4 regions of the Streptomyces sp. NPDC004284 genome follow, and region 3 is predicted to be linked to each of the others. Evidence: riboswitches for the same ligand, from Rfam matches in the RefSeq annotation. Region 3 holds a riboswitch; each other region holds the start of a gene.

Region 1 (7,160 bases), on a different contig from region 3:
CGTCGAGGCGATCGAGGAGGGCGACCGGCGGGAGCTCCGCGAGGAGCTCGGGGACGTCCTGCTCCAGGTCGTCTTCCACGCCCGGATCGCCGAGGAGGACGCGGAGGAGCCGTTCTCCGTGGACGACGTCGCCGGGACGCTCGTCGAGAAGCTGATCCACCGCCACCCGCACGTCTTCGGCGACGCGACCGCCGAGACCCCCGAGGACGTCCAGGCGCACTGGCAGCGCACCAAGGCGATCGAGAAGCAGCGCGAGTCCCTCACCGACGGGATCCCGCTCGGCCAGCCGGGGCTCGCGCTCGCCGCGAAGCTCGCGGGCCGGGTCCGCGCGGCCTCCCTCGACGTGAAGCTCCCGGCCGGCGACGGCATCGGCTACGAACTCCTCGCCCTCGCGGCCCGTGCCGAGTCCTCCGGCGTGGACCCGGAGGCGGCCCTGCGCGCGGCGGCCCGCACGTACCGGGACGCGATCCGCGCCGCGGAGGGTCTGGAGCCCTAGCCGCGCGGCGCCCGGGCCTCCGGGTCGTGCCAGAGGGGGGCCGGGGGGCCCAGGAGGCGTTCGGCGGCGGTGCCGGGGCGGGTGGTGAAGCGGCCCACGGACGGCAGGGCGTCGTGGTGGATCCGGTCCGGGTCGGTGCCGAGCTCCTCCAGGACCTCGGCGACCTCCGTCACGAAGCCCGGCGGCCCGGCGAGGTAGACGTCGTGCGCGGGCCAGTGGCCGCAGGCCCGCAGGGCCTGGAGGAGCCGCTCGGTCGCCCGGTCCTTGCGCTGCCGGGGCGCGGCCGTGATGTAGGTGACGTTCAGGCCGGGGAGGCGTTCCTTCAGGCGCTCCGCGTCCTCGCGTCCGTAGAGGTACTCCCGCGCGCGGGCCACCACGAACAGCCGCCCTTCGAGCTCCGGCTCGGTCTCGGCGGCCTCCGCGAGCAGCGCCCGCACCGGGGCCCAGCCCGTACCGCCGCATATATAGGTGCGGAGTCCGCCCGGCGCGGTCCGCGCGGTGAGCCCGCCGCCGGGGGCGCTGAGCCGCAGCACCTCGCCCGGCCGCGTCTCGTCGACCAGCGCCGTGCTCATCGCGCCGCCCGCGATCCGGCTCACGTGCAGCTCGACCGTGCCGTCCGGGCGGGGCGCGTCCGCGAGGGAGTAGGTGCGCCAGACGCGCGGGACCCGCAGCGAGCTGACGCCGACGTACTGGCCGGGGAGGTGGGGGAGGGGCTGCCGGGGGCGGAGGGTGAGGACGGCCAGGTCGTCGCCGTACCGCTCGTGCCGGACGACGTCCGCGTCCCACCACGCGGGCTCCCCGGCCGCCTCCGCCTCGGCGGCCCCGGCCAGCATCAGATCGGCGACGAGCCCGTACGCCTCGGTCCAGGCCTTCTCCGCCTCGATGGTCCAGGCCGAGCCGGTGGCGTGCGCGAAGGCGGCGAGCAGGCTCTCCCCGACCCCGGCGTACAGCGCGGGGGAGGCGAGGAACTTGCGGTGGTCGCGGCCCAGCCGGCCGAGGTAGCCGGCGAGAGAGGGGTCCTCCAGGTGGGCCACCACATGGGTGAGCGCGGCGAGGAGCCGGTCCCGCTGGGGGACCATGTCCTCGGGGAAGAGCTCGCGCACACCGGGGTTGTTCCAGAAGAGGTGCGAGTAGAAGAACGCCACGGCGTGCTCGGCGCGTCTCTCGACGACCGCGAACGTGCTTCTGAGCAGCTGGTGATCCACTGGCAAGAATCTAAGGCACGACCCGCACCGCCCGGGTGCGGGTTCTCCCCGGACGTGTCGCCCGGGCCGCCCTGTACGGTCGTGACGTGAGTACGACCCCCGGCCCCGCCCCCGCGCCCGACCTCTTCACCTGGGAGTTCGCGAGCGATCCGTACCCCGCCTACGCCTGGCTGCGGGAGCACGCGCCCGTCCACCGGACGACGCTGCCCAGCGGGGTCGAGGCCTGGCTCGTGACCCGGTACGCGGACGCCCGGCAGGCCCTCGCGGACCAGCGGCTCTCCAAGAACCCGGCGCACCACGAGGAGTCCCCGCACGCGAAGGGGAAGACGGGCATCCCGGGCGAGCGCAAGGCCGAGCTGATGACGCACCTGCTCAACATCGACCCGCCGGACCACACCCGGCTGCGGCGGCTCGTGTCGAAGGCCTTCACCCCGCGCCGGGTCGCCGAGTTCGCGCCGCGCGTGCAGGAGCTGACCGACCGGCTCATCGACTCCTTCGTGGAGCGGGGCAGCGCCGACCTCATCCACGAGTTCGCCTTCCCGCTCCCCATCTACGCGATCTGCGACCTGCTCGGGGTGCCGGCGGAGGACCAGGACGACTTCCGGGACTGGGCCGGGATGATGATCCGGCACGGCGGGGGGCCGCGCGGCGGGGTCGCCCGGTCGGTGAAGAAGATGCGCGGCTATCTCGCCGAGCTCATCCACCGCAAGCGCGAGGAGCCGGGCGACGACCTGATCTCGGGGCTCATCAAGGCCTCCGACCACGGCGAGCACCTCACCGAGAACGAGGCCGCCGCCATGGCGTTCATCCTTCTCTTCGCCGGATTCGAGACGACGGTCAATCTGGTGGGGAACGGGCTCTACGCGCTCCTCCGTCATCCCGAGCAGCGCGCGCGGCTCCAGGCCTCGCTCGCCGCCGGGGAGACCGGACTCCTGGAGACCGGGATCGAGGAGCTGCTGCGGTACGACGGGCCCGTGGAGATGGCGACCTGGCGGTACGCGACGCGGGCGCTGACCATCGGCGGGCAGGAGATCCCGGCGGGCGACCCGGTGCTCGTGGTGCTCGCCGCCGCCGACCGGGACCCGGAGCGCTTCGACGGGCCGGACGTCCTCGACCTCGCCCGGCGCGACAACCAGCACCTGGGCTACGGGCACGGCATCCACTACTGCCTGGGCGCGCCGCTCGCCCGCCTCGAAGGACAGACGGCGCTCGCGACCCTGCTGACTCGCCTGCCGGACCTGCGACTTGCCGCCGATCCGGCCGAACTGCGATGGCGCGGCGGGCTCATCATGCGTGGTTTGCGCACGCTTCCAGTGGAGTTCTCCCCTTCCGTACCCCTCTTGGTTACTGACGAACCATCAGAAATGTGATCTTCGCGTGATCGGCGGTCCATCGACTTGTGACGGACATTCGAATGCGGCTACGTTTCCCGGCAGTCTCAGCCGTCACGCGAAAGGCGCTTCTATGCGTTCCGGGAACGGACGACACCGTCGCCCCCGTCAGGCCCCCGCCCTCGTCGTCGCCGCGGGCGTGACCGGATCCGCCATGGCGCTGCCGCTGCTCGCCACCGGATCCGCCTCCGCCGCCGACGCCTCCACCTGGGACCGGGTCGCCGAGTGCGAGTCCGGCGGCCAGTGGAGCGCCAACTTCGGCAACGGGATGTACGGCGGCCTCCAGTTCACCCAGGACAGCTGGGAGCGCAACGGCGGCCTCGCGTACGCGCCCAGCCCCGACCTGGCCAGCCGCGCCCAGCAGATCGCGGTCGCCGAGAAGGCGCTCGACAGGGGCAGCGACGAGTGGGCCACCTGCGCGCCGATCGCCGGCCTGAAGAACGACGGCAAGGCCACCGGCGTGAACCCCGGCCCGACGGCCGTCCCGACGACCCCCACGGGCCCCCTCCCCGAGTCCAACCGCACCGCGGGGACCGAAGGGGCGGCCGAACGGTCCGCCACGTCCGTGACCCCCGCCACTCCCGCGACCCCGGCCGCGCCGACCGGCCCGGCGCGTTCCGCCGCCTCCGCCGTGCCGGCCACCCCGGCCGCGCCCACCACCCCGGCGGCCCCGGTCACGCACGATGCGTCCGTTACGCCCGGTACGCCGGATTCTTCTGACGCGCCGAAGGGTGACGTGTCGTCGGCCACGCCCGGCACCGGCAAGCACCGGGGCGAGGCCGCCCCGGAGGAATCCGGCAAGGTGGACAGTTCTACTGAATCCGGTCGGCACGCATCGAGCGCGGACAAGGCCGCGGGGGCGCTCGGCACTCCCTCGGCGACCGATGCCGCGAAGGATTCGGGCACAACGGACAGTCAGGGCACTTCGGGCGAATACACCGTGCAGCCGGGTGACAGCCTGTCCGGCATTGCGGAGGAGAACGAACTCCCCGGAGGCTGGGCCGCCCTCTATGACGCCAACAAGAAGACGGTCGGCGTCGACCCGGACCTCATCCTCCCTGGTCAGAGCCTTGACCTGACGGAGGGTTCGACGGCGACGGCAGGTTAGTTCGCGGGCTTATGTCCGGTTCTGGGCAAGTGAGACATGGGTCTCTTCGCCCCAACTGGCGTGCCACGTCCGCAAACTTTGCTCCCGTCACCTCTCACCTGCGCAAACGCCACCCACCGGAGGGCAAGCAGGGGCGATATTTCCGCAATCGGCCTCTTTGAACTTCCGGTGGGTCTGTGTCTACGGTCGTCACCGCTCGCCACCGCGGGCCCCGTCGACCGAAACGCCGAATCCTGCCGTCGGCCGATGGGAACAGTCGTCGCGCAAGCGCCGAAGGCAGGAGTGGGGGACCCAAGGTAAGTGCCGGTCCCGGCCGTTGAGACAGACGGACGGACGACCGGCTTGGGGTGAAGCCGCGTGCCAGGACACGCGGCCGGGCAACTTTCCGGCCCGAACCCGACAGCTCACCTCACAGGCGTCGGTGAGGAGAATCCCCATGCTGTTTTCCGCCAAGGGCAAACACCGTCGTTCCTCCAGGGCCGCCCAGGTCGCCGCGCTCGTCGGCGTCACCGGTGTCGCCGTCGCCGCCCCGCTGCTGACCGCGGGCGCCGCCTCGGCCGCCACCACCTCCGAGTGGGACGCCGTCGCCCAGTGCGAGTCCGGCGGCAACTGGGCCATCAACACCGGCAACGGCTTCTACGGCGGCCTGCAGTTCACCAACTCCACCTGGGCCGCCTTCGGTGGCACCGCCTACGCCCCGCGTGCCGACCTGGCGTCCAAGTCCCAGCAGATCACCATCGCCGAGAAGGTCCTCGCGGGCCAGGGCAAGGGTGCCTGGCCGAGCTGCGGCGTCGGCCTCTCCAGCGCCTCCTACGACGGCGGCGCCGCCGAGAGCACCCCGCAGCAGAGCGCTCCGGAGCAGACCCAGCAGTCCGCCCCGCAGCAGCAGGCCGCCCCGAAGCAGCAGGAGCGTCGCGCCGAGCAGCCGACCACCCGCAGCGAGCACCGCAAGGCCCCGAAGGCCGACGCCAAGAAGACCGTCACCACGCCGACCGGCAAGAAGGTCAAGAAGGGCGACGGCGAGTACAAGGTCGTCACCGGCGACACCCTCAGCAGGATCGCCCAGGCGCACGGCGTCGAGGGCGGCTGGGCCAAGCTCTTCGAGCTGAACAAGGACGTCGTCGAGAACGCCGACCTCATCTACCCGGGCCAGCAGCTCCACCTGAAGTGAGCCCGGCGGCCCGCGTGAGTCCGGCGGCTCACGCGGCCCCGACGACCCTCCCGCGGTGACCACCCCGGTCCGGCGTGCCCTTCCCCCGTGCGCGCCGGACCGGGGTTCCCCTCTTTGGGGGCCCCGACGGTTACCGTCCAGTAGATCTGGGGCCCTTCGTCCCGTGATGCGTGCCCTTGGGTCCTTTTTCGTCCCAGGGGGCGGGCGCGCGGCGGGCCGGAGCCCCCGCGCCGGTTAGGCTCTTGTCGCAAGGCCAAGCGACCCTGCATCGACCTTGCGTCACATCCAGCGTCACATCCCAGAAGGAGATGCTCGTGCCGTCCATCGACGTCGTCGTAGCCCGGGAAATCCTGGACTCCCGAGGCAACCCCACGGTCGAGGTCGAGGTCGGCCTCGACGACGGCAGCACCGGCCGTGCTGCTGTTCCGTCCGGCGCCTCCACCGGTGCGTTCGAGGCCATCGAGCTTCGCGACGGTGACCCCAACCGCTACCAGGGCAAGGGTGTCGAGAAGGCCGTCCTCGCCGTCATCGAGCAGATCGGCCCGGAGCTCGTCGGCTACGACGCCACCGAGCAGCGCCTGATCGACCAGGCCATGTTCGACCTGGACGCCACGGAGAACAAGGGCTCGCTCGGCGCCAACGCCATCCTCGGCGTCTCCCTCGCCGTCGCGCACGCCGCCTCCGAGGCCAGCGACCTCCCGCTCTTCCGCTACCTGGGCGGCCCGAACGCGCACCTGCTGCCCGTTCCGATGATGAACATCCTCAACGGTGGGTCGCACGCCGACTCCAACGTCGACATCCAGGAGTTCATGATCGCCCCGATCGGCGCGGAGTCCTTCTCCGAGGCCCTCCGCTGGGGCACCGAGGTCTACCACACCCTCAAGGCCGTCCTGAAGGGCAAGGGCCTCTCCACCGGCCTCGGCGACGAGGGCGGCTTCGCCCCGAACCTGGACTCCAACCGCGAGGCGCTCGACCTCATCCTGGAGGCCATCAAGCAGGCCGGCTACGTCCCGGGCAAGGACATCGCGCTCGCGCTCGACGTCGCCGCGTCCGAGTTCTACAAGGACGGCAAGTACGAGTTCGAGGGCAAGTCCCGCTCGGCCGCCGAGATGACCGAGTACTACGAGGAGCTCGTCTCCGCGTACCCGCTGGTCTCCATCGAGGACCCGCTGTTCGAGGACGACTGGGCCGGCTGGAAGGTCATCACCGACAAGCTCGGCTCCAAGGTCCAGCTCGTCGGCGACGACCTCTTCGTCACCAACCCGGAGCGCCTCGCCCGCGGCATCGAGGAGGGCACCGCCAACGCCCTCCTGGTCAAGGTCAACCAGATCGGCTCGCTGACCGAGACCCTGGACGCCGTCGAGCTCGCCCAGCGCAACGGCTTCAAGTGCATGATGTCGCACCGCTCCGGCGAGACCGAGGACGTCACCATCGCCGACCTCGCCGTCGCCACCAACTGCGGCCAGATCAAGACCGGCGCCCCGGCCCGCTCCGAGCGCGTCGCCAAGTACAACCAGCTCCTGCGCATCGAGGAGATCCTCGACGACGCCGCGGTCTACGCCGGCCGCAGCGCCTTCCCGCGCTTCAAGGGCTGAACAGGCCTGACGCTGTAGATACGTCCGTCCCCGCACCCGGTCCCGTACCGTGTGCGGGGACGTACGCGTGAACAGGGGAGGCGACACGACATGGCCGCGAAGGACCGGGACCGGTTCTCGACCGCGACCCGGATCAGACTGCTCGGCGAGCAGACAGCCGCCCGTGTCTACCGCTCCCAGACCCGCCGCCAGGC
Region 2 (7,160 bases), on a different contig from region 3:
CACCACAAGCGCCGCCTCATCCAGCCCGAGTTCCTCAGCCTCCTCGCGCCGCGCATGAAGCCCGGGGCCGTGCTGCACTGCGCCACGGACTGGGAGGAGTACGCCGTCCAGATGCTGGAGGTGCTCTCCGCGCATCCGGACTACGAGAACACGCAGGCCGACGGCGGCTACGCGCCCCGCCCCGACTTCCGGCCCCTCACCCGCTTCGAGGGACAGGGACTCGACAAGGGGCACGTCGTGCACGACCTGCTCTTCCGCCGGAAGTGACCGGGAGCCTTCGACGCGGAAGTGACCGAGCGCCTCTGACGCCGAGGTGACCGAGAGCCGGTAACTTCGTCGACCACTGTCGGTGGGGGTCGTTAGGGTCGCTGACGTGTTCAACCCAGCCGCCGTCCCGCACCGGGACACCGAGGAGCCGGCCTTCCCCGCCGTCGCCGACCGAACCCAGTGGCGCTACCGGCCCCGGCGGGCCTTCTGGCGCAGCCGGGTGGTCCGGGCGATCACCGTCGTCACGCTGCTCGCGCTCTGTGCCCTGGTCATCCTGGCGCTGGTCCGCGAGCAGACCGGCACGCAGGGCTTCCTCGTCGGTCTGGGCCTCGCGGTGTTTCCCGTACCGCTGCTCATGGCGGCGTTCCGCTGGCTCGACCGGGTCGAGCCGGGTCCCTGGAAGAACCTGCTGTTCGCGTTCGCCTGGGGTGCCTTCGCCGCCGCGCTCGTCGCGATCCTGGCGAACTCCTTCGCGGTCCGCTGGATCGCCACGGCCACGGCCGATCCGGACTCGGCCGACACCCTCGGGGCCACCGTCGTCGCCCCGGTGGTGGAGGAGAGCGCGAAGGCGGCCGCGATCCTGCTGCTGTTCCTCTTCCGCAGGAAGGACTTCGGCGGTCTCGTCGACGGCGTCGTGGTCGCCGGTTTCACCGCGACCGGCTTCGCCTTCACCGAGAACATCCTCTACCTCGGCAACGCCTTCGGCGAGGACCAGGAGTTCGGCTCGACCGGCCTGGGCTCGGTGACCGCCGCGACCTTCTTCGTGCGGGTCGTGATGTCGCCGTTCGCGCATCCGCTGTTCACCGTGCTCACCGGCATCGGCTTCGGTCTCGCCGCCCTCGCGCCGCCCGGGAAGCGGCTGCGCCGGGTGCTGCTGCCGCCGGCCGGGCTGCTGCTCGCGATGAGCCTGCACTCCGCGTGGAACGGCTCGGCCACCTTCGGCGGCCCGCTGGCCTTCTACGCGGTGTACGGGGCGCTCATGGTCCCGGCCTTCGGTCTGCTGACCTGGCTGGCGGTGTGGAGCCGGCAGCGCGAGCTGCGCACGATATCCGGGGAGCTCCCGGCGTACGCGGCGGCCGGCTGGCTCGCCCCCACGGAGCCGCTCGCGCTGTCGTCGATGCGGGCCCGGAAGATGGCCCGGGCGTTCGCCGCCCGGACGTACGGGGCGCCGGCCGCGCGGGCGGTCGGCGAGTACGAGTCCTTCGCGACGACCCTGGCGTTCCTGCGGGACCGGGCCCGGCGCGGCACGGCGGGACCCGATTTCCCGGCGCGGGAGCAGGAGCTGCTGCACCACCTGTGGCAGCGCCGCGAGGTCGCCTCCCCCGCGCTCACGTACGCGGCGCGGGCGACGGGCCGGGTCTGGGCGCCGCCGCAGTACCTGGACTACGACGGCTACAACCCGTACCGGAGTTAGGAGCTGCTCAGGGGTTCAGGCCCTTGGAGCGGAGCCAGGCCGCCGGGTCGATGCCGTCGCCGCCGGGCGTGTGGACCTCCATGTGGAGGTGGGCGCCGGTGACGTTGCCGGTGGCGCCGACGCGGCCGATGGTCTCGCCGGTGCCGACGGTCTGGCCGGCGCTGACCAGCATGGACGAGAGGTGGCAGTACCAGACCTCGGTGCCGTCCTCCAGCTCCAGGACGATGCGGTAGCCGTAGGAGCCGGACCAGCCCGCCGACTTGACGGTGGCGCCGTGGACCGCCTTGAGCGGGGTGCCCGTGGGGGCGGCGAAGTCGAGGCCGGTGTGGTAGCCGGAGGACCACATCGAGCCGGACTGCATGTAGCTGGCGGTGAGGGTGTACGAGGAGACCGGCAGCGCGTACTCGGCGGCGAGCTTGGCGAGGCGCTCGGCCTCGGCGGCCTCGGCCTTCGCCTTGGCCTCCGCTTCCGCCTTGGCCTTCGCCTCCGCCTCCGCCTTGGCCTTCGCCTCGGCGGCCGCCTTCTCCGCGGCGGCTTCCTTGGCCGCGGCCTCCGCGGCGGCCTTCTCGGCCGCGGCCTTCTCGACGGCTGCCTTCTCGGCGGCGTCGGCGGAGGCCTGCTGCTGCTCGGCCTGCTGGAGGATGCGGGCGCGCAGGGCCTCGCCCGCGGCGGGGGCGGAGGTCTGCTCCTCGGCCGTGGTGGTGTAGGTGGCGGAGGTGAGCGGGTTCGCCTCGGCCTGGGCGGCGGGCGCGCTCTCCTCCGCGGGAAGGAGGTCGCCGACGCCGGGGATGTCGTGGGCGTCCGGCAGGTTCAGGTCCGGGAGGTCCGGCAGGGATATCGCCACCGGGGGCTTCTCCTGCGCGGTGGCGAGGCCGCCCGCGCCGACGGCGGCGATCACGCCGACGCCGAGGACGGTGGAGGAGCGGGCGAAGTTGGAGCGCTGCTTGACGACCCGGTGCCGGCCGCCGGAGCGGCTCTCGGAGCGCAGGGAGCCCTCGGTGGGGTTCCACTCGGTGTCCGGGGCGGAGGGAGCCGCACCACCACCGAAGGCGTCGAAGGGGGCTTCGGATGCGGGGGTGTTGGACGCCACGGGGGCGCGCTCCTTTCCTTCCGTCTCGCCTACCGGGTTAGCTGACGGGTTCGGAGCGGGAAGGTCTCCTACGGGCTCGGCCGCCCGCGTGCGTGGTTCGCACGGGTGCGAAGGGGCCCGATTCACCCCAAGTGGTGGTTCCCCGGTTCCTTTTCAGGATTCGGCGCGTGCGCACGGTGCCGCCTCTTGCGACGGCTGGGACGACCGCGCTGCGTTATCGAACGTTAATAGACAGGGGGTCCCGATTCCAAGCCGTCCTCCTTGATCGTTCATTGAATTATGGGGCTATCGCCCGAGTTGACCCCCCTTCAGCAAGGCCTTCGGGGGATTCCGCGAAACCCCCGCGATCTGACGTTGTGTCAATTGTTATCGCAGTGACACCCCTCGACTACGGCCGGTGACCGGGCCCGCCCGGCGGCACCACCGGCATCGTCCGGCGCCGCTCCGGCTGCCCCGTCGCCGGGCGGCTCACGGCGAGCAGCGCCATGTCGTCCGTCGACCCGCCGCCCGTGTGGAGCCGTACGTCGTCCACGAGCGCGTCGAGCAGCTCCTCGGGCCCCGGGAAGATCCGCCCGGCGAGGCGCGCCGCCGGATCGTAGAAGACGCCCCGCGCGTCCCGCGCCTCCGAGAGGCCGTCCGTGTAGAAGAGCAGCGTCGCGCCCGGCGGGAGCGGCCACGCCTCGACCCGGTCCGGCCACTCCGCCAGTTCGCCCATCCCGAGCGGCAGCGCCGCCTGGCCCGGCTCCAGCAGGTCCAGGCGCCCGTCCCCGTACAGCATCAGCGGCGGCGGGTGCCCGCGGTTGACGACCCGTACGAAGCCGTCGAAGGTCCCGCCGCCGTCGCCGCGCGGGATCTCGGCCAGGACGGCGGTGGTGAACCCCTCGAAGGAGTCGAGGTCGTCCCGGCGGGTGCCCTCCCGGGCCAGCGCCCGCTCCAGGCGCCGTGCCACGCCCTCCAGGCTCCGTTCCGTCTCGGCCGCCTCCCGGAAGGCGCCGGTGACGACGGCGACGGCCTCGACCGCCTCCATCCCCTTGCCCCGGACGTCCCCGACCACGAGCCGCACCCCGTGCGGGGTGTCCTGGACGGCGAACAGGTCGCCGCCGATGAACGCGTCGGCCTGCGCCGCCTCGTACCGCGCCGCGCACTGCAGCCCGCCGATCCGCTCGGCCGGCGTCGGCAGCACCGCCTTCTGCGCGGCCTCCGCGATGACCCGCGCCGAGGCGAGCCGCTCGCCGCTGCGGCGCACGACCTGGTTGATGAGGAGGGCGAGCGCGGAGACCGTGAGGACGGTCAGGGTCTCGGTGAGGGACGCGATCTCGTCGACGGTGCCGTTGTAGGAGTGCAGCCCGATCGAGGCGAGGACGGCGGCGATCCCGGTGAGCAGGGTCGTGAGCAGGGAGGAGAAGGGCGCCGCGACCAGCGGGGCGGCGGAGAAGAGCGGCGCCGCCGTGTACGCGGGCGGGGTCGCCACGTCGAAGACGACACCGCCCGCGATGATCAGCGGGGGGAGGGCGCGGATGAAGCGGCGGGCGCCGCCGTACTCGGGGCGTTCCCCGCCCCGCCGCCCGCCGCCCGCCGCTCCTGGCCCCACCTGTGCCCTCCCTGCCCGGTCCGCCCGGCCGCGGTCCGCACCGCGCCCTCCCAGGGTGGCCGCCGCCGCCCGGGGCGGCGACTCCCACGGGGCCGACTGGCGTACGGGGTCGGCCGGCCCCGTACGGGGTCAGCCCCCGGTCACCCCCTCCGCCAGCCGGCCGCCCCGGGCGAGCAGCGCCATCGCCGCCGCGCACACCAGGCCCACCGCGCACAGCACGAGCCAGGGCGCCGCCGACCAGCCGGTGACGTCGAGGAGCGCGCCCGTCCCCAGGTTCCCGAGGGTGATGCCGACCCCGCACACGGTGTTGTAGAGCCCGTAGTGGGTGGCCACCCAACGCCCCCGGGACAGGGCGACGACGGTGTCCATCTCGTACGGGTAGAGCACCGCGTTCGCCACGGCCAGGACCGCCGCGCACAGCAGCAGCGCCGCCAGGCCGCGCCCCAGGGCGGCGGGGACCAGGAAGGCCCCGCCCATCAGGGCGAGCCCGAGGACGAGACACCGCTCCCGGCTGAGGCGGCGCCGGCACCAGGCCGTGATCCGCAGCTGTCCGGCGAGCGCGACGAGCGCCGAGACGGCGAACAGCGCGGTCGTCCGTCCCGTCCCGCCGGCCGCGAGCGGCAGCGCCAGATAGACCTGGAAGGACAGCACGTACGAGCCGGTCATGGCGAGCGAGAAGAGCCAGAAGGTGCGGTGGGAGAGCACCGTGCGGAACTGGCCCCGCTGCTCCCGCGGCGCCTCGGAGACCTGTACGGGCAGATGCCGGAGCTGGACGAGGGTCAGGCCGGCGAACAGCACCGCCGCGACCACGCACGTCAGCCGGAACGACACCCCCGTCAGGGCCACCCCGACGAGCGGCCCGAGCAGGATGCCCGCCTGGTAGTACGTGTTGAACAGCGCGAAGGCCTCCACCCGGCGCTCCTCCCCCGCCTCCGCCGCGAGGCAGGCCCGCACGGCGGGGTTGAAGAGCGCCCCCGCGAGGCCGGTCGCGAGCGAGGCGGCGATCAGCGTCGGCAGCGACTGCGCGAAGGCGAGCGCCCCGAAGCCGACGGTCCGCAGCGCGCATCCGGCCACGATGAGCGGCTTGAAGCCGAACCGGTCGGCGAGCGCCCCGCCGACGAGGAACATGCCCTGCTGGGAGAGGTTCCGGGCGCCGAGGACGAGCCCGACGGCCCAGGCCGCCATGCCGAGCCCGTCCGCGAGGTACGCGGCCAGGTACGGCATGAGCATGTAGAAGCCGAGGTTGATGGTGAGCTGGTTGAGGAACAGCAGCCGTACGGCCGGATCGAAGGAGCGGCTCTGCTTCCAGATGCCGCCCCCGCCCTTGGCGGGCGCGGTCGCCGTGGTCACTCGGCCCGCTCCAGGACCCGGCGCGTCCAGCCGCTGACCGTGTCGTCGGAGACGTACGCGGCGGGGTCCTCCCGGACGGGTCCGTCGAGCAGCCCGTGCGCCGCGCAGAACTCGTCGTTGAAGACGGTGTCGAAGTACCGCTGCGGCCCGTCCGGGAAGACGGCCGCGATCCGGGTGCCGCGCGGCCGGGTGCGGGCCAGCCAGCCGGCGACGAGGGCGACCGCGCCGACGCTCCAGCCGCCGGTCGCGAAGTGGCGCGAGGCGAGGCGGCGGGCCGCCCGGACGGCCTCCGCCGGACCCACCCAGTGGACCTCGTCGAAGGCGCCGTGGTCCACGTTGCCCGGGTGGATGGAGGAGCCGAGGCCGCGCATCAGCCGTTCCCCGGCCGGCAGGCCGAAGACGGTGGAGTTCACGGAGTCCACGCCGACCAGCTCCAGGGCGGGGCTGCTGGTGGCGCGCAGGGCCCGGGAGATCCCGGCCGAGTGGCCCCCGGTGCCGACGGCGCAGACGAGGACGTCGATCCGGTCGAGCTGCGCGGAGAGTTCGGCGGCGAGCCCGGTGTAGGCGGCGGGGTTGTCGGGGTTCCCGTACTGGTTCGGCCACCAGGCCCCGTCGAGGGTGGTGAGCAGTTCGGCGACCCGGTCCATCCGGGCCTGCTGCCAGCCGCCGTGCGGGCTGGGCTCGGGGACGACGTGGACCCGGGCGCCGTGGGCGGTGAGCATCCGCTCGACGATCGGTTCGAGGCCGGGGTCGGTGACGACGTGCACGGGGTGGCCGTGGAGCACGCCCGCGAGGGCGAGGCCGAGGCCGAGGGTCCCGGAGGTCGACTCGACGATCGGGGCGCCGGGCCGCAGCTCTCCGCGGCGGCGGGCCTGCTCGACCATGTAGAGGGCGGCGCGGTCCTTGATCCCGCCGAAGTTGAAGCCTTCGAGCTTGGCCCAGTAGCCGTCCTCCGTCCACAGGACGGGGGTGTTGCCGACGGTCTGGCCCTCGACGGGAAGCATCAGTGGTGCGGTCATGGGGGTCTTCCTCGGTGTGGGTACGCGAAAGGGAGCCTGGTCACGTGAGTGCGGGACCCGGCTCAGTTCCGGTCCACCCCGAGGGCGATCAGCAGTCTTCCCGGCTGGGGGCCGGGGCCCGCCCGGCTGCGGACGCAGCGCGCGCGGGGATCGGTGCGGAGGTCCGCCGTGTACGGCAGGACGGCGGCTCCGCCGGCGTCGGGCGCCGTGGGCTGGGAGGCCGCGGCCTGCGCGGGGAGGTGGGCGTCGAAGGTCCAGTCGTCCCCGGACCGGTCGCAGCCGTGCGGGAGCGCCGGGGCGGAGAAGGTCGCGGTGCCGGAGACCGGCAGCGCGTGCCCGTGGGGGCCGTGGCAGACGCTCACCAGGAGGGTGAGGAGCGCGAGCAGGACGAGCACGGCGGGCGCCCGCCGGCTCACATCGCTCGCACAC
Region 3 (7,160 bases):
GCCTACCGGCTGCCGCACGACGGCACGCGTGAGTGCGACGCCGCCGATCTGGCCCTGACGGTGCTGGGCGGCGGGGAGTCCTCCCGTCTGCACAACCGTCTGGTCCGCCGCGACCGTACGGCCGTCGCCGCCGGCTTCGGCCTGCTGCGGCTCGCCGGGGCGCCCTCGCTGGGCTGGCTGGACGTCAAGACCTCCGGCGGCGTCGAGGTCCCGCAGATCGAGGCGGCCGTCGACGAGGAGCTCGCCCGGTTCGCCGCCGAGGGCCCCACGCCCGAGGAGATGGAGCGCGCGCAGGCCCAGCTGGAGCGCGAGTGGCTGGACCGGCTCGGCACCGTCGCGGGCCGCGCGGACGAACTGTGCCGGTTCGCCGTGCTGTTCGGCGACCCGCAGCTCGCCCTGACCGCCGTCGACCGCGTTCTGGACGTCACCGCCGAGGAGGTGCGGGCGGTCGCCGCGGCCAAGCTGCGCCCCGACAACCGCGCGGTGCTCGTCTACGAGCCGGTGACCCCCGAACAGAGCGAAAACGCCGACGGCGAAGATGAGGAAGAGGGAGCGGACCAGTGACCGACGCTGCCGCGTCTTTGACGAGCATGGACTTCCACCCGCAGCCCCAGCCGGGTGCCCCGAGGCCGTGGGCCTTCCCGGCGCCGGACCGCGGGAAGCTGGACAACGGTCTGACCGTGCTCACCAGCCACCGCCCCGGCCAGCAGGTCGTCGCCGTGGAGATCTTCCTGCCGGCCCCGCTGGACGCCGAGCCCGCCGGTCTCGACGGTGTCGCGACCATCATGGCCCGCGCGCTCTCCGAGGGCACCGACAAGCACAGCGCCGAGGAGTTCGCGGCCGAGCTGGAGCGCTGCGGCGCCACGCTCGACGCGCACGCCGACCACCCGGGCGTACGGGTCTCCCTGGAGGTCCCGGTCTCCCGGCTGCCCAAGGCGCTCGGCCTGCTCTCCGAGGCCCTGATCGCCCCGGCGTTCCTGGACACCGAGATCGAGCGCCTGGTGCGCAACCGCCTCGACGAGATCCCGCACGAGACGGCCAACCCGGGCCGCCGTGCCGCGAAGCAGCTCTCCAAGGAGCTGTTCCCGGCCGAGTCCCGGATGTCCCGGCCGCGCCAGGGCACCGAGGAGACCGTCGCCGCGATCGACGCCGCAGCCGTCCGCGCCTTCTACGAGGCGTACGTCCGGCCGGGCACGGCCACCGCCGTGGTCGTCGGCGACCTGACCGGCGTCGACCTGGACAAGGTCCTCGCCGAGACGCTGGGCGCCTGGACCGGTGAGCCGGCCGAGCCGCTCCCGATGCCGCCGATCACCGCCGACGACACCGGACGGGTCGTCATCGTGGACCGCCCCGGCGCCGTCCAGACGCAGCTGCTGATCGGCCGGATCGGCCCCGACCGGCACGACCGCGTCTGGCCGGCCCAGGTCCTCGGCACGTACTGCCTCGGCGGCACCCTGACCTCGCGTCTGGACCGGGTCCTGCGCGAGGAGAAGGGCTACACGTACGGCGTGCGGGCCTTCGGCCAGGTGCTCCGCTCGGACGCCGGGGGGAACGGCGCCTCGATGCTCGCCATCAGCGGATCCGTCGACACACCCAACACGGGTCCGGCGCTGGAGGACCTCTGGAAGGTGCTGCGCACGCTGGCCGCCGAGGGGCTGACGGACGCCGAGCGCGAGACGGCCGTGCAGAACCTGGTGGGGGTGGCGCCCCTCAAGTACGAGACCGCCGCCTCCGTCGCCGGGACGCTCGCCGACCAGGTGGAGCAGCACCTCCCGGACGACTACCAGGCCCAGTTGTACGCGCGCATGGCCGAGACCGGCACCGTCGAGGCGACGGCCGCCGTGGTCAGCGCCTTCCCGGTGGACCGGCTCGTCACCGTCCTCGTCGGCGACGCGGCGCAGATCGCGGAGCCGGTGCGCGCGCTCGGCATCGGTGAAGTGACCGTCGTGACCGGCTGATTCCGGCCCCGACGCGACAACAGGAGGACCCCGACGGCACAGTTCGTCGGGGTCCTCCTCTTTGTCCGTATTGGAAGCAAGGGTGATCATTTGCCCTGTGGCATGTCTTACAAAAGACGTGTCTGGTTGGTGATTGAAAGACGATCCGCATAGCGTCGAGGCGGCTGTTCGCCAGTTGCACGTGCCGCGACCGCGGCATCGGACAGTCATCGCCGAGTCCCCGTCAGGCGCGAGCCTGGGGAGCCGGGGACCCACATGCAGTCCCTGGGGTGAATCGGGCGCCTTCGTCTCGTACGGAGGGGCCCGTAGGAGACCTTCCTGCTCCGAACCCGTCAGCTAACCCGGTAGGCGAGAAGGAAGGAAAGGACCAGCCCCTCCATGGCGTTCACCCGTGCCACCGGGAAGCATCGTGCTCCGAGCCGGATGGCGCGCCGCAGCGTGGGCATCGCCGGCGCCGCGACGCTCGCCACCACCGGCGTCATCGGAACCCTCGCCTCCCCGGCGCTCGCCGCCGACACGGACAACCGCTCCCCCGAGGACACCGGTCTCACCCAGGTGATCACCGAGGACTCCCTCGTCGACCGGATCAACGCCCAGGCCGCCGCCCAGGAGCAGGAGGCCGTCGAGGCCATCGCCAAGGCGAAGGCCAAGGCCGAGGCGGAGCGCAAGGCCGAGGCCCGCGCCAAGGAGATCCGGCTGGAGCGCGAGCGCGCCGCCCGTGCGGCCGAGCGCCGCCGCCTGGCCTCCTTCCAGGCCCCCGTCGCCGGCTCGTACGTCTCCACCGGCTACAAGACCGGCGGCTCGCTCTGGTCCTCCGGCCACCACTCCGGCATCGACTTCCACGCCGCCTACGGCACCCGGGTCGTCTCCGTCGGCTCCGGCACCGTCGTCGAGGCCGGCTGGGGCGGCGCGTACGGCAACAACATCGTCATCCGGATGAACGACGGCACGTACACCCAGTACGGGCACCTCTCCTCCATCGAGGTCTACGTCGGCCAGACCGTCGAGCCGGGCCAGCAGATCGGCATCTCGGGTTCGAGCGGCAACTCCACCGGCCCGCACCTCCACTTCGAGGCGCGCACGAGCCCCGAGTACGGCTCGGACATCGACCCGATCACGTACCTCCGCTCCCGCGGCGTCGACCTCTGACCCCGTCCGGACCGGCTCCGGACCGCGTCGCAAAAGCCCCGGCTCGTGCTGAGCCGGGGCTTTTCGCTGTCCAAAAGATATCCATGGAATCCGCTGGGGCATCGGAAATTCCGGCGCACTGCCATAGAGTCGAAGATCGGGCGCAGAACAGGCGCCGATCGAATTGACTCGCGCGGATCAAGGCGGAGGTCGGACATGCGTATTCCCGCGCATTCGGTATGCACGGCGATCCGGGACGACATCGTCTCCGGCGTGTACGAGCGGGGCAGCCGGCTGACCGAGGAGCAGCTCGCCCGCCGGTACGGGGTCTCCCGCGTCCCGGTCCGCGAGGCGCTGCGCACTCTGGAGTCCGAGGGCTTCGTCGTCACCCGCCGCCATGCGGGCGCCCATGTCGCCGAGCCGACCGAGCAGGAGGCGGGCGACCTGCTCGCCATGAGGGCGCTGCTCGAACCGCTGGGGGCCGCGCGGGCCGCCCAGCGGCGCACCGAGGCCCATCTCAAGGTGCTGCGCGGCCTGGTCAGGCTGGGGCAGGAGCGGGCCGGGCGCGGTCAGGGCGAGGATCTGCGCTCGCTCGGCGGCTGGTTCCACGAGACGCTCGCGCAGGCCTCCGGGAGTCCGCCCCTGACGGCGCTGCTCACCCAGCTGCGGTACAAGATCGCCTGGACGCACGTGGTCGAGCAGCCCGCCGAGCCGGTGGAGGCCTGGGCCGAGCGGGGCGCGATCGTGGACGCGGTGGCGCGCGGCGACGCCGAGCGGGCGAGGGTGCTGACCGCGCTGCACGCGGAACGCGCGCTGCCGCTGCACCGGCTCAAAAGGACGGAGCGCGGCCGTGTGAGTCTTTCGCAACATGCCGTCAACACGACGAGCGCCCGGAATTAACACGCCCACCGTATACAAAGAGCAGGCATTCGGCCGCGTTCTTCATGCTGCCCGGAAATAGGTCCGGATAATGCGAATGGCCGTGGCCGCCGGAATTCCGGCGGCCACGGCCATTCAGCGCCCGGGGGACCGGGTCAGACGGTCTCGGGGAGCTCGTCCAGGCCCTCGGCGACCAGCTTCGCCAGGCGGTCGAGCGCGGCCTCGGCGCCGTCGGCCTCGGACGCGAGGACGATCTCCTCGCCGCCCTGGGCGCCCAGGCCGAGCACCGCGAGCATGGAGGCGGCGTTCACGGGGGTGCCGTCGGACTTGGCGATCGTCACCGGCACGCCGGAAGCCGTGGCGGCACGGACGAAGATGGACGCGGGGCGGGCGTGCAGGCCCTCGGCCCAGCCGACGTTGACGCGGCGCTCAGCCATGGTGTTGCCCTTCAAGTCTCAAGCGGGTTGTCTAGACCAGTCTCTCACGGGTCGCGCGGTGCTCACGCCGACCTTCGACCCGGATCGGACCGCCCTTCGGTCCTCCCCAGCTTGCAACACCTTGCATCGCACACACCCGCCACGCGACCGGTGCCGCCGTCGTGTCGCGGCCGTAGGCTGACCCCATGCAGAGCGCGTCGGAGCAGTCGGAAGCGGCGGAACCACCGGCATCACCGGAGCACGCCTATCCCGACCACTGGGAGGCGGACGTGGTGCTCCGCGACGGCGGCACCGCGCGCATCAGGCCCATCACCGCCGACGACGCGGACCGGCTCGTCAGCTTCTACGAGCAGGTCTCGGACGAGTCGAAGTACTACCGCTTCTTCGCCCCCTACCCGCGCCTGTCCGCCAAGGACGTCCACCGTTTCACCCACCACGACTTCGTGGACCGGGTCGGGCTCGCGGCGACCGTCGGCGGCGAGTTCATCGCCACCGTCCGCTACGACCGCATCAACGCCCAGGGGCTGCCCGCCTCCGCCCCGGCCGACGAGGCCGAGGTCGCCTTCCTCGTCCAGGACGCGCACCAGGGGCGCGGCGTCGCCTCCGCCCTCCTCGAACACATCGCGGCGGTCGCGCGCGAGCGGGACATCCGGCGCTTCGCCGCCGAGGTGCTCCCCGCCAACACCAAGATGATCAAGGTCTTCACCGACGCGGGCTACACCCAGAAGCGCAGCTTCGAGGACGGCTCCGTCCGTCTCCACCTCGACCTCGAACCGACCGACCGCTCCCTCGCCGTCCAGCGCGCCCGGGAGCAGCGGGCCGAGGCGCGCTCCGTGCAGCGGCTCCTCACCCCCGGGTCCGTCGCCGTCGTCGGCGCCGGACGCGCCCCGGGCGGCGTAGGCCGGACCGTGCTCCGCAACCTCCTCGGGGCCGGCTTCACGGGACGGGTGTACGCGGTGAACGCCGCGCTCACCGGGGAGACCGAGCTCGACGGCGTCCCCGCCCACCCCTCCGTCGGCGCCATCGGCGAACCGGTGGACCTGGCGATCGTCGCCGTCCCCGCCGAACGCGTGCCCGAGGCCGTCGCGGACTGCGGCGAACACGGGGTGCGCGGCCTCGTCGTGCTCTCCGCCGGATACGCCGAGAGCGGGGCCGCCGGCCGCGAGCGCCAGCGTGAGCTCGTACGGCAGGCCCGCTCGTACGGCATGCGGATCATCGGCCCCAACGCCTTCGGCATCATCAACACCGCCGACGACGTCCGGCTCAACGCCTCGCTCGCGCCGCAGATGCCGGCCGCCGGGCGCATCGGGCTCTTCACCCAGTCCGGCGCCATCGGGATCGCCCTGCTCGCCGGGCTGCACCGGCGGGGCGCCGGGCTCTCCTCCTTCATCTCGGCGGGCAACCGCGCCGACGTCTCCGGCAACGACTTCCTCCAGCACTGGTACGACGACCCCGGCACCGACGTCGTCCTCCTCTACCTGGAGTCGATCGGCAACCCCCGGAAGTTCACCCGGCTCGCCCGCCGCACCGCCGCCGTCAAGCCCGTCGTGGTCGTCAAGGGCGCCCGGCACAGCGGCAGCGCCCCGCCCGGCCACCGGGTGCCGGTCACCCGCATCCCGCACGCCACGGTCTCCGCGCTGCTCCGCCAGGCCGGGGTGATCCGCGTCGACACCGTCACCGAGCTCGTCGACGCCGGGCTGCTCCTCGCCGCCCAGCCGCTGCCGGCCGGACCCCGGGTCGCGATCCTCGGCAATTCCGAGTCGCTCGGCCTCCTCACGTACGACGCCTGCCTGACCGAGGGGCTGCGCCCGATGCGGCCGCTCGACCTGACGACGGCGGCGGTCCCGGCGGACTTCCGGGACGCGCTGGCGGCGGCGCTGGCGGACGAGACCGCCGACGCGGTGGTCGTCACCGCGATCCCCTGGGTCGGCGAGGACGGGGCCACCGAGTTCGGCGACGGCGAGGTGCTCGCGGCCGCCCTCCGCGAGGCCGTCGCCTCCGCCCCCGCACCGACGAAGCCGGTCGTCGTCGTCCACGTGGAGATGGGCGGCCTCGCGGAGGCCCTGGCGGTGGCGACGAGCACCCGGCCGGCCGCGGCGGGGCGCGGAGCCGTCACCGCGCCCGGGACCCGCGCGGACGGGCCCCGCCCCGCCGTCGCCCCCGCCACGGTGACCACTCCCGTACAAGAGCCCCCTGCCGTACAAGAGCCCACCACCCCCGCGCGGCAGGCCACCATCCCCGCCTACCCCGCCGCCGAGCGGGCCGTGCGGGCGCTGGCCGAGGCGGTGCGGTACGGGCAGTGGCGGCGGCAGGCGGCCGAGCCGGGGCGGGTGCCCGAGTACGAGGACATCGACGAGGCCGGGGCCGCCGCGCTGATCGAAGGGGTCCTCGGCGGCGACGGAGTGGTGGACGCCCGCGGTGTGACCCTCGACACCGAGGCGGCCGGGGCGCTGCTCGCCCGGTACGGGATCACCGTCCTGCCGACCCTCCCCGCGCCCACCCCCGACGCCGCCGTCGCGGTCGCCGCCCGGCTCGGCTACCCCGTCGCGCTCAAGGCGACCGCGCCGCACCTCCGTCACCGCCCCGACCTCGGGGGCGTCCGCCTGGACCTGGCGACCGAGGAACAGCTCCGCACGGCGTACGCGGAGCTGACCGAGGTCCTCGGCAAGCCGGAGGAACTCCAGCCGGTCGTCCAGGCGATGGTGCCGCGGGGCGTCGACACCGTCGTCCGCTCCGCGATCGACCCGGCCGTCGGCGC
Region 4 (7,160 bases), on a different contig from region 3:
GCGACGGAGCGTCCTGCGGTGGTGGCGACGGCGGCGACGGCGGCGGTGACGATGGTCTTGCCGATCTCCGTGCCGGTGCCGGTCACGACGATGACGGTCATGGGGTGTCCCTTTCTTGCGGGTGCGAGGTGCCGGTGGTGCGGGCGACGGTCAGCCCGCCGCCGCTGCCGCCCCCACCGCCGTGCAGATACGTGCCAGGTCCTCGTCTCCCGTCACGTACGGCGGCATCGTGTAGATGAGGTCGCGGAACGGGCGGAGCCAGACGCCCTCCCGTACCGCCGCGCGCGTCGCCGCCGTCATGTCGACGTCGTGGTCGAGCTGGACGACGCCGATCGCGCCGAGCACCCGCACCTCGCGGACCCCCGGGAGGGAGGCCGCGGGGGCGAGGCCGTCGCGCAGGCCCTGCTCGATCCGCTTGACCTCGGTCCGCCAGTCCTGGGAGAGGAGCAGGTCGATCGAGGCGAGGGCGACCGCCGAGGCGAGCGGGTTGCCCATGAAGGTCGGCCCGTGCGCGAGGACCGGGACCTCGCCGCGCGAGATCCCGTCGGCGACGCGGCTCGTGCAGAGCGTCGCCGCCATCGAGAGGTAGCCGCCGGTCAGGGCCTTGCCCACGCACATCACATCGGGGGAGACCCCGGCCTGGTCGGCGGCGAACAGCGTGCCCGTCCGCCCGAACCCGGTCGCGATCTCGTCGAACACGAGCAGCACGTCGTGCGCGTCGCAGGCCTCGCGCAGCACCCGCAGATACGCCGGATCGTGGAAGCGCATGCCGCCCGCGCCCTGCACGACCGGCTCGACGATCACGGCGGCGAGCTCGTGCGCGTGCTCGGCGATCGCGGTCCGCAGCAGCTCGGCGTACGACTCCTCGTAGGCGGCCGGCGGGGCGTCCGTGAACACCTGCCGCTGGAGCACCCCCGACCACAGCTCGTGCATGCCGCCCTGCGGGTCGCAGACGGACATCGGCTGCCAGGTGTCCCCGTGGTAGCCGCCGCGCCAGGTGAGGAGCCGCTGCTTCTCGGGGCGCCCGAGGGAACGCCAGTACTGGAGGCACATCTTGGCCGCGACCTCGACGGAGACCGAGCCCGAGTCGCTGAGGAAGACGTGCCGCAGCGGCTCCGGGGTGATCTCCACGAGCCGGGCGGCGAGCCGGACGGCCGGCTCGTGGGTGAGCCCGCCGAACATGACGTGGCTCATCTTCTCCAGCTGGCCGCGCACCGCCTCGTTGAGCACCGGGTGGTTGTAGCCGTGGACCGCCGACCACCACGAGGACATGCCGTCGATCAGCTCGCCTTGGCCCTCGGCGGGTTCGGCGAGCCGGAGCCGCACCCCGGACGCGGACGCGACGACCAGCGGCTCCGCACGGCCCGGCATGGGGCCGTACGGATGCCAGACGTGCGCCCGGTCCAGGGCGAGGAGTTCGTCGTTACGCATTCGGCGCGAGGTCCGTGCCGGCGCCCCGGCGGCGCACGGCCACCAGATCGGTGCGGGCCTCGTCGGCGGTGCGCGCCGGAGCCGCGGAGGGCGCCGCGTGACCGCCGCAGGGACCGCAGCCGCCGCCGTCCTCGGCGTGCGAGCCGCAGCCCGCGCCTTCCGCTTCCGCGGAGGAGCCGCACCCGGCGGAGGCCTTCGAGCCGCAGCCGCCCGTCGCGCCCGCCGCCGCGAGCGCGTCCGCGCGGTGCTTCGGCAGCGTGGTCGTCCCGGCGCCCTCCACCTCGAAGCCCGCGTCCGCGATCATGTCCAGGTCGGCCTGACCGGCCTGGCCCTCGCTGGTCAGGTAGTCGCCGAGGAAGATCGAGTTCGCGATGTGCAGCGCCAGCGGCTGCATCGTGCGCAGGTGCACCTCGCGGCCGCCCGCGATCCGCACCTCGACGTCGGGGCAGACGAACCGGACCATCGCGAGGATCCGCAGGCAGCGCTGCGGGGTGAGGTTCCACTCCTTGGCGAGCGGGGTGCCCTCGAAGGGGATCAGGAAGTTGACCGGCACCGAGTCGGAGTCGAGCTCGCGCAGCGCGTACACGACGTCGACCAGGTCCTCGTCGGTCTCGCCCATGCCCGCGATCAGACCCGAGCAGGCCGACAGACCGGCGGCGTGCGCCTTCTGCACGGTGTCCACCCGGTCCGCGTACGTGTGGGTCTTGGTGATCCCCCCGTACGTCGCCTCGGACGTGTTCAGGTTGTGGTTGTACGCGTCGGCGCCGGCCTCCCGCAGCCGCTCCGCCTGGCCGTCCGAGAGCAGACCGAGGCAGGCGCACACCTCGACGCCCTCGTTCTGCTCCTTGATCGCCTCGATCGTCTTCCCGACGCGCTCCACGTCCCGGTCCGTCGGACCGCGGCCGCTGGCCACCAGGCAGACCCGCTTGGCGCCGCCCGCGACACCCGCCGCCGCGGCCTGCGAGGCCTCGTCCGGCTTCAGCCAGGTGTACTTGAGGATCTCGGCCTTCGAGCCGAGCCGCTGCGAGCAGTACGAGCAGTCCTCGGGGCAGAGGCCGGACTTCAGGTTGACCAGGTAGTTGAGCTTCACCCGCCGCCCGAACCACTGACGGCGCACCTTGCCGGCGGCCGCCACCACATCGAGCAGTTCGTCGTCGGAGGTCGCCAGCACGGCGAGCGCTTCTTCACGGGTCGGCAGCTCGCGCCGCAGCCCCTTCTCCACCAGCGTGTTCAGCAGGTCCATAACCGCAGATCCTTGCCTACCGCCCGCCTCCGGGCCAAGGAGGATCCGAACAAACGGCTCCGAGAGAGGTGTGTGGATGACCACACCCCGGTCCCGGCGTCCTGCGGTTAGGGTCTGTGCGCTGCCTACAAAAGGATCGCCGCATGCCACGGGACGAGGACGCACGCGCCGAGGACGCGCGGGCCGAGGGCCCGCGCCGTACCGCCTTCGGCTGGACCGACGCCGAGGCGCGCCGCCGGGCCGAGGCCGGGCTCGTCCGGACGCTGCGGCCGCGGGCGGCCGAGTCGGACGTCCTGGACCTGGCGAGCAACGACTACCTCGGCCTCACCCGCCGCACCGAGGTCACCGAGGCGGCGGCCGAGGCGGCCCGGCGCTGGGGGGCCGGCTCCACCGGCTCGCGGCTCGTCACCGGCACCACCCGGCTGCACACCCGCCTGGAGCGCGAACTCGCCGATTTCTGCGGCTTCGAGGCGGCCCTCGTCTTCTCCTCCGGATACACCGCGAACCTCGCCGCGCTCACCGCGCTCGGCGGCCGGGACTCCCTGATCGTCTCCGACGCCTCCAACCACGCCTCGATCGTGGACGGTTGCCGCCTCGCGCGCGCCGAGGCCGTCGTCGTCCCGCACGCCGACCACGAGGCCGTCGCCAAGACCCTGGACGCGCACCCGGGACGGCGGGCCCTGGTCGTCAGCGACTCCGTCTTCTCCGTCGACGGCGACGAGGCCCCGCTCCCGGAGCTCGCCGACGCCTGCCGCGCGCACGGCGCCGGGCTCGTCGTCGACGACGCCCACGGCTTCGGCGTCCTCGGCGACGGCGGCCGGGGCGCCCTGCACGGGGCCGGGCTCGCGGGCGACGAGGACGTCGTCGCCACCCTCACGCTCTCCAAGTCCCTCGGCAGCCAGGGCGGTGCCGTCCTCGGCCCGGCCCGGGTGATCGAGCACCTGGTGAACGCGGCCCGCACCTTCATCTTCGACACCGGTCTCGCCCCGGCCGCCGCGGGCGGCGCGCTCGCGAGCCTGCGCCTGATCGCCGCCGAGCCGGGCCTCGCCGAGCGGGCCCGTACGGTCGCCACCACCCTGCACCGGCTGCTCACCGGGGCCGGCCTCACCGCGGCCCGGCCCGACGCGGCCGTCGTCTCGGTGCACGCGCCCTCCCCGGAGGCGGCGCTGCGCTGGGCGGCGGACTGCCGCGAACAGGGCCTGGCCGTGGGCTGCTTCCGGCCCCCGTCCGTCCCCGACGGCATCTCGCGGCTGCGGCTCACCGCCCGGGCCGATCTGACGGACGCGGAGATCGCGCGCGCCGTGGAAACGATCCTGCGGACCGCGCCGAAGGCATGACGGGCCGTCCGGAGGCCCAAGGGCGGTCACGGACGGCAGAGTTCACCGCTTCGGGCGACAGATGGGGACATATCTTGGTGGAACGCCTGCCGGGGCGGCACGATCGGTGGGACTCTGGCGCGAAGCGCGATCCGGGGTCGAAGCCCCGGCGGGAAAGGGACAGCGTCGCCATGGCAGACCACCAAGAAGCATCCGTCACGCTGCCGAGCGATCCCGCGTCGGTCCCCACGGCCCGGCGGTACGTCGCGGAGGTCCTCGACGGCTGGGGTCTCGACGAGGCCGGGGAGCTGACGGACGCGATCCGTCTGATGGTCTCCGAACTCGCCACCAACGCCGTCCTGCACACCTTCGGGCAGTCGCCCACGTTCACGGTCGACATCCGTCTCGAGCGCGAGGAGCGCCTCCACATCGGCGTCACCGACAGCCACCCGCGCTGGCCCCGTCGGCTCCCGGCGGCGGTCCAGCAGGACAACGGCCGGGGCATGGTGATCATCCGCTCCCTGGCGGCGGAGGCGGGCGGCCGCCTCTCGGTCACGCCGACCGAGGAGGGCGGCAAGACGGTCTGGATCACCCTCCCGTGGACGGCCGCCCCGGTCCCGATCCGTTAGGGCCCGCCTCAGCCGCTGTGCTGTGCGTACGAGGGCCAGGCGCCCTCGGCGAACTGGCGGGCCCAGTAGTACGGGTTCAGTTCGGCCAGGGTGCGGGTGTGCCAGCGGGTGGGGTCCTCGGGGTCCGGGACGCCCACCTCGACGTCGGGGCCCCACAGGGCGAGCCGTTCCTGGCAGATGCCGCACGGCGGCAGGACGACGAAGCGGCCGTCCTCCGGGGTGCGGAAGACGCAGACGGAGGCGGTGACCCGCCGGTCGAGGGTGTAGGCCTGGCAGTAGGCGCCGGTCTCCTGGCAGAGGGTCACGCCGGCGTTCATGTTGTCCAGCGCCACGCTGGTGAGGACGCGGCCGTCGTCCAGGTAGACCGCGGCGGCCCCGCCGGGCTCGTCCGGTGTCCAGCGCCTCTGGAGCTGGGCGACGGCGGCGTCGACAAGTGCTTGATCGAGTTTCATCGCGGCATCCTAGGAAGAAGGCCGTCGCGACGGTAGGGCCCGGTCGGGGGGTGCGGCGGCGCCACCGCACCCCCGACCGGTCAGTGCCCGGTGGGCGTCAGCGGACGCGTCCGTAGTAGACCTTCGACGTCCAGATCTTGTCGAGCTTCACCCAGGATCCCGTCTTGGGCGAGTGCCAGATCTTGCCGCTCCCGGCGTAGATGCCCACGTGGTAGACGTTCCCGCCGGAATGGAAGAAGACCAGGTCCCCCTTCTGTCTGCTGGACGCGGAGACGTGCCGGGTCTTGTTGTACTGCTGCTGCGCGGTGCGGGGCAGCGACTTGCCCGCCTTCTTGTACGCGTAGAGCGTCAGACCGGAGCAGTCGAACCTGGTGGGTCCGGCGCTCCCGTACCGGTACGGGGCTCCCTTCTTGGACGCGGCGACGCTCAGTGCCTTGTTCGCGTAGGTCGTCGCTGCCTGGGCCTCGGGTGCCGCACCTGGTGCGAGCAACGTGCCGCCGACGGCGGCGAGGGTGAGAGCCGAGACGGCTCCGGCCCGGGACAGCAGGGACGGGACGTGCATCTGCGCAGTCATGCGCAACCCTTCGTCAGCCGCCTGCGAAGGATGACCTGTCGGGTTCGGGCTGGCGAAGATGCCCGGCCGCGGCTGCGGCTTCACCCCAAGGGACGGCCCCGCTGCGGAAACAGCGCGTACGTCCCGTACTGCCTGGGTCCTCCACTCCTGCCGATCCACTCCTGTCGACCAGACGTCCGGGACAGCGGCAGGACTCGGCGTCCGCCCGGACCGCCCCGCCTCGGATGGCGGGGGCTTGTCGTCGACAGGGATCTTGACTCACACCCAGGGCGAAATCCGAGTTGAAACGGCGATATGTGAGGCTCCTCACGACTGATCCAATCGGGTGGACAGGGTGCTTTCGTGATCACTTGAGGCGGGGTCGACGAGCCCCGCACCAGGGGTGGAACGTCCCATTCCGCCAGATGCGTACACCTGTTGCGCAACTCACCCGGCACATATGTCGACTCGTCGACTACGCCGAACGAGGGAGCGATTCTGCGATCCGTGTCGGCCGACCGGACCTCGACACGACATGCCGGAATGTCAACTCGCGCGTGCGCGGGGGACGGTGACGCGGTCGGCGCGGCGCTCGCCGTCCAACACCCGCAGGGCGCGCGCCAGGGTGTCCGCGTGCACCTCGCTCTCGCCCCGCATATGCATGAGCGTCAGGGCCTCGCGCAGCGCCTCCGCGCGTCCCACCAGGGCCTGTGCCGCGCGCAGCGCCCCATAGGTATGCGTACCCCTGGATGGGTTGATCTTCCCCAGCAGGTCGACGACTTCGAGGTACGCGTCGATCAGCTCGCCCTCGGCCCGTGTCAGCGCGGGCAGCGGAGGCAGCTCGGGCACCACGGCCGGCTCACCGCGCCGCGCCGGCGTCGCGCCGGCTCGTGATCACGTGGTCCACGAGCCCGTACGCGACGGCCGCCGGTGCGTCCAGGACGGTGAGGCGGTCGATGTCGGCGTCGATCCGCTCCCGCCCCTGTCCGGTGTACTCGGTGAGCATCCCGGCGACCAGGGCGCGCAGCCGGAGCAGTTCGCGCGCGTGGATGTCGAGGTCGCTCGGCTGTCCCCGGAGGGGTTCGTCCATGGCGGGCTGACGGAGGGTGATCCGGGCGCCGGGCAGGACGAGCCGCTTGCCGGGGGTGCCGGCGGCGAGCAGGACGGCGGCGGTGGACCCGGCCTGGCCGAGGCAGGTGGTCTCCACGTCGCAGGAGAGCGTCCGCATCGTGTCGTGGATCGCGGTCATGGCGCTGATCGAGCCGCCGGGGGAGTTGATGTAGAGCGCGATGTCCTGGCCGGGGGCGGCGTGGTCGAGGTGCAGGAACTGGGCGATGACGTCGTTGGCCGAGGTCTCGTCGACGGGTGTGCCGAGGAAGACGATCCGGGATTCGAGGAGCTTCGCGTACGGGTCGAGGGTCCGGGTTCCGAAGCTGGTCCGCTCCGTGAACTCGGGCAGAACGTATCGGGCGTCCATGGCTGAGCACCTCCAGCAGCTGTCTGTAAAAAATGTACAGGACGTACAGGCCGTAAGAT

Evidence for each region. A riboswitch is a leader RNA that binds a small molecule or an ion and turns the genes downstream of it on or off. The one in region 3 is predicted to bind cyclic di-AMP.
Region 1: it holds a riboswitch for cyclic di-AMP, as region 3 does, so the genes downstream of both, ACFYUS_RS37140 (transglycosylase family protein) here and ACFYUS_RS27440 (M23 family metallopeptidase) in region 3, are expected to answer to the same signal.
Region 2: it holds a riboswitch for cyclic di-AMP, as region 3 does, so the genes downstream of both, ACFYUS_RS16940 (M23 family metallopeptidase) here and ACFYUS_RS27440 (M23 family metallopeptidase) in region 3, are expected to answer to the same signal.
Region 4: it holds a riboswitch for cyclic di-AMP, as region 3 does, so the genes downstream of both, ACFYUS_RS12940 (C40 family peptidase) here and ACFYUS_RS27440 (M23 family metallopeptidase) in region 3, are expected to answer to the same signal.

What each region holds. Positions count from the first base shown of each region.
Region 1 covers NZ_JBIAMJ010000025.1:45,764-52,923, reverse strand. The annotation lists gene ACFYUS_RS37160 (nucleoside triphosphate pyrophosphohydrolase) at 1-496, shown strand, start outside; gene ACFYUS_RS37155 (globin domain-containing protein) at 493-1,701, opposite strand; gene ACFYUS_RS37150 (cytochrome P450) at 1,788-3,071, shown strand; gene ACFYUS_RS37145 (transglycosylase family protein) at 3,166-4,200, shown strand; cyclic di-AMP (ydaO/yuaA leader) riboswitch at 4,459-4,633, shown strand; gene ACFYUS_RS37140 (transglycosylase family protein) at 4,637-5,371, shown strand; gene eno (phosphopyruvate hydratase) at 5,680-6,966, shown strand; gene ACFYUS_RS37130 (septum formation initiator family protein) at 7,057-7,160, shown strand, end outside.
Region 2 covers NZ_JBIAMJ010000005.1:458,749-465,908, reverse strand. The annotation lists gene trmB (tRNA (guanosine(46)-N7)-methyltransferase TrmB) at 1-267, shown strand, start outside; gene ACFYUS_RS16945 (PrsW family intramembrane metalloprotease) at 374-1,681, shown strand; gene ACFYUS_RS16940 (M23 family metallopeptidase) at 1,689-2,771, opposite strand; cyclic di-AMP (ydaO/yuaA leader) riboswitch at 2,783-2,947, opposite strand; gene ACFYUS_RS16935 (PP2C family protein-serine/threonine phosphatase) at 3,160-4,362, opposite strand; gene ACFYUS_RS16930 (MFS transporter) at 4,492-5,712, opposite strand; gene ACFYUS_RS16925 (PLP-dependent cysteine synthase family protein) at 5,709-6,731, opposite strand; gene ACFYUS_RS16920 (hypothetical protein) at 6,794-7,160, opposite strand, start outside.
Region 3 covers NZ_JBIAMJ010000012.1:133,814-140,973, forward strand. The annotation lists gene ACFYUS_RS27430 (M16 family metallopeptidase) at 1-564, shown strand, start outside; gene ACFYUS_RS27435 (M16 family metallopeptidase) at 591-1,958, shown strand; cyclic di-AMP (ydaO/yuaA leader) riboswitch at 2,159-2,324, shown strand; gene ACFYUS_RS27440 (M23 family metallopeptidase) at 2,337-3,107, shown strand; gene ACFYUS_RS27445 (GntR family transcriptional regulator) at 3,303-3,986, shown strand; gene ACFYUS_RS27450 (HPr family phosphocarrier protein) at 4,121-4,402, opposite strand; gene ACFYUS_RS27455 (GNAT family N-acetyltransferase) at 4,588-7,160, shown strand, end outside.
Region 4 covers NZ_JBIAMJ010000004.1:130,300-137,459, forward strand. The annotation lists gene bioD (dethiobiotin synthase) at 1-101, opposite strand, end outside; gene ACFYUS_RS12915 (adenosylmethionine--8-amino-7-oxononanoate transaminase) at 151-1,431, opposite strand; gene bioB (biotin synthase BioB) at 1,424-2,674, opposite strand; gene ACFYUS_RS12925 (8-amino-7-oxononanoate synthase) at 2,818-4,011, shown strand; gene ACFYUS_RS12930 (ATP-binding protein) at 4,182-4,619, shown strand; gene ACFYUS_RS12935 (cytidine deaminase) at 4,628-5,071, opposite strand; gene ACFYUS_RS12940 (C40 family peptidase) at 5,169-5,645, opposite strand; cyclic di-AMP (ydaO/yuaA leader) riboswitch at 5,649-5,770, opposite strand; gene ACFYUS_RS12945 (hypothetical protein) at 6,171-6,476, opposite strand; gene ACFYUS_RS12950 (ATP-dependent Clp protease proteolytic subunit) at 6,484-7,101, opposite strand.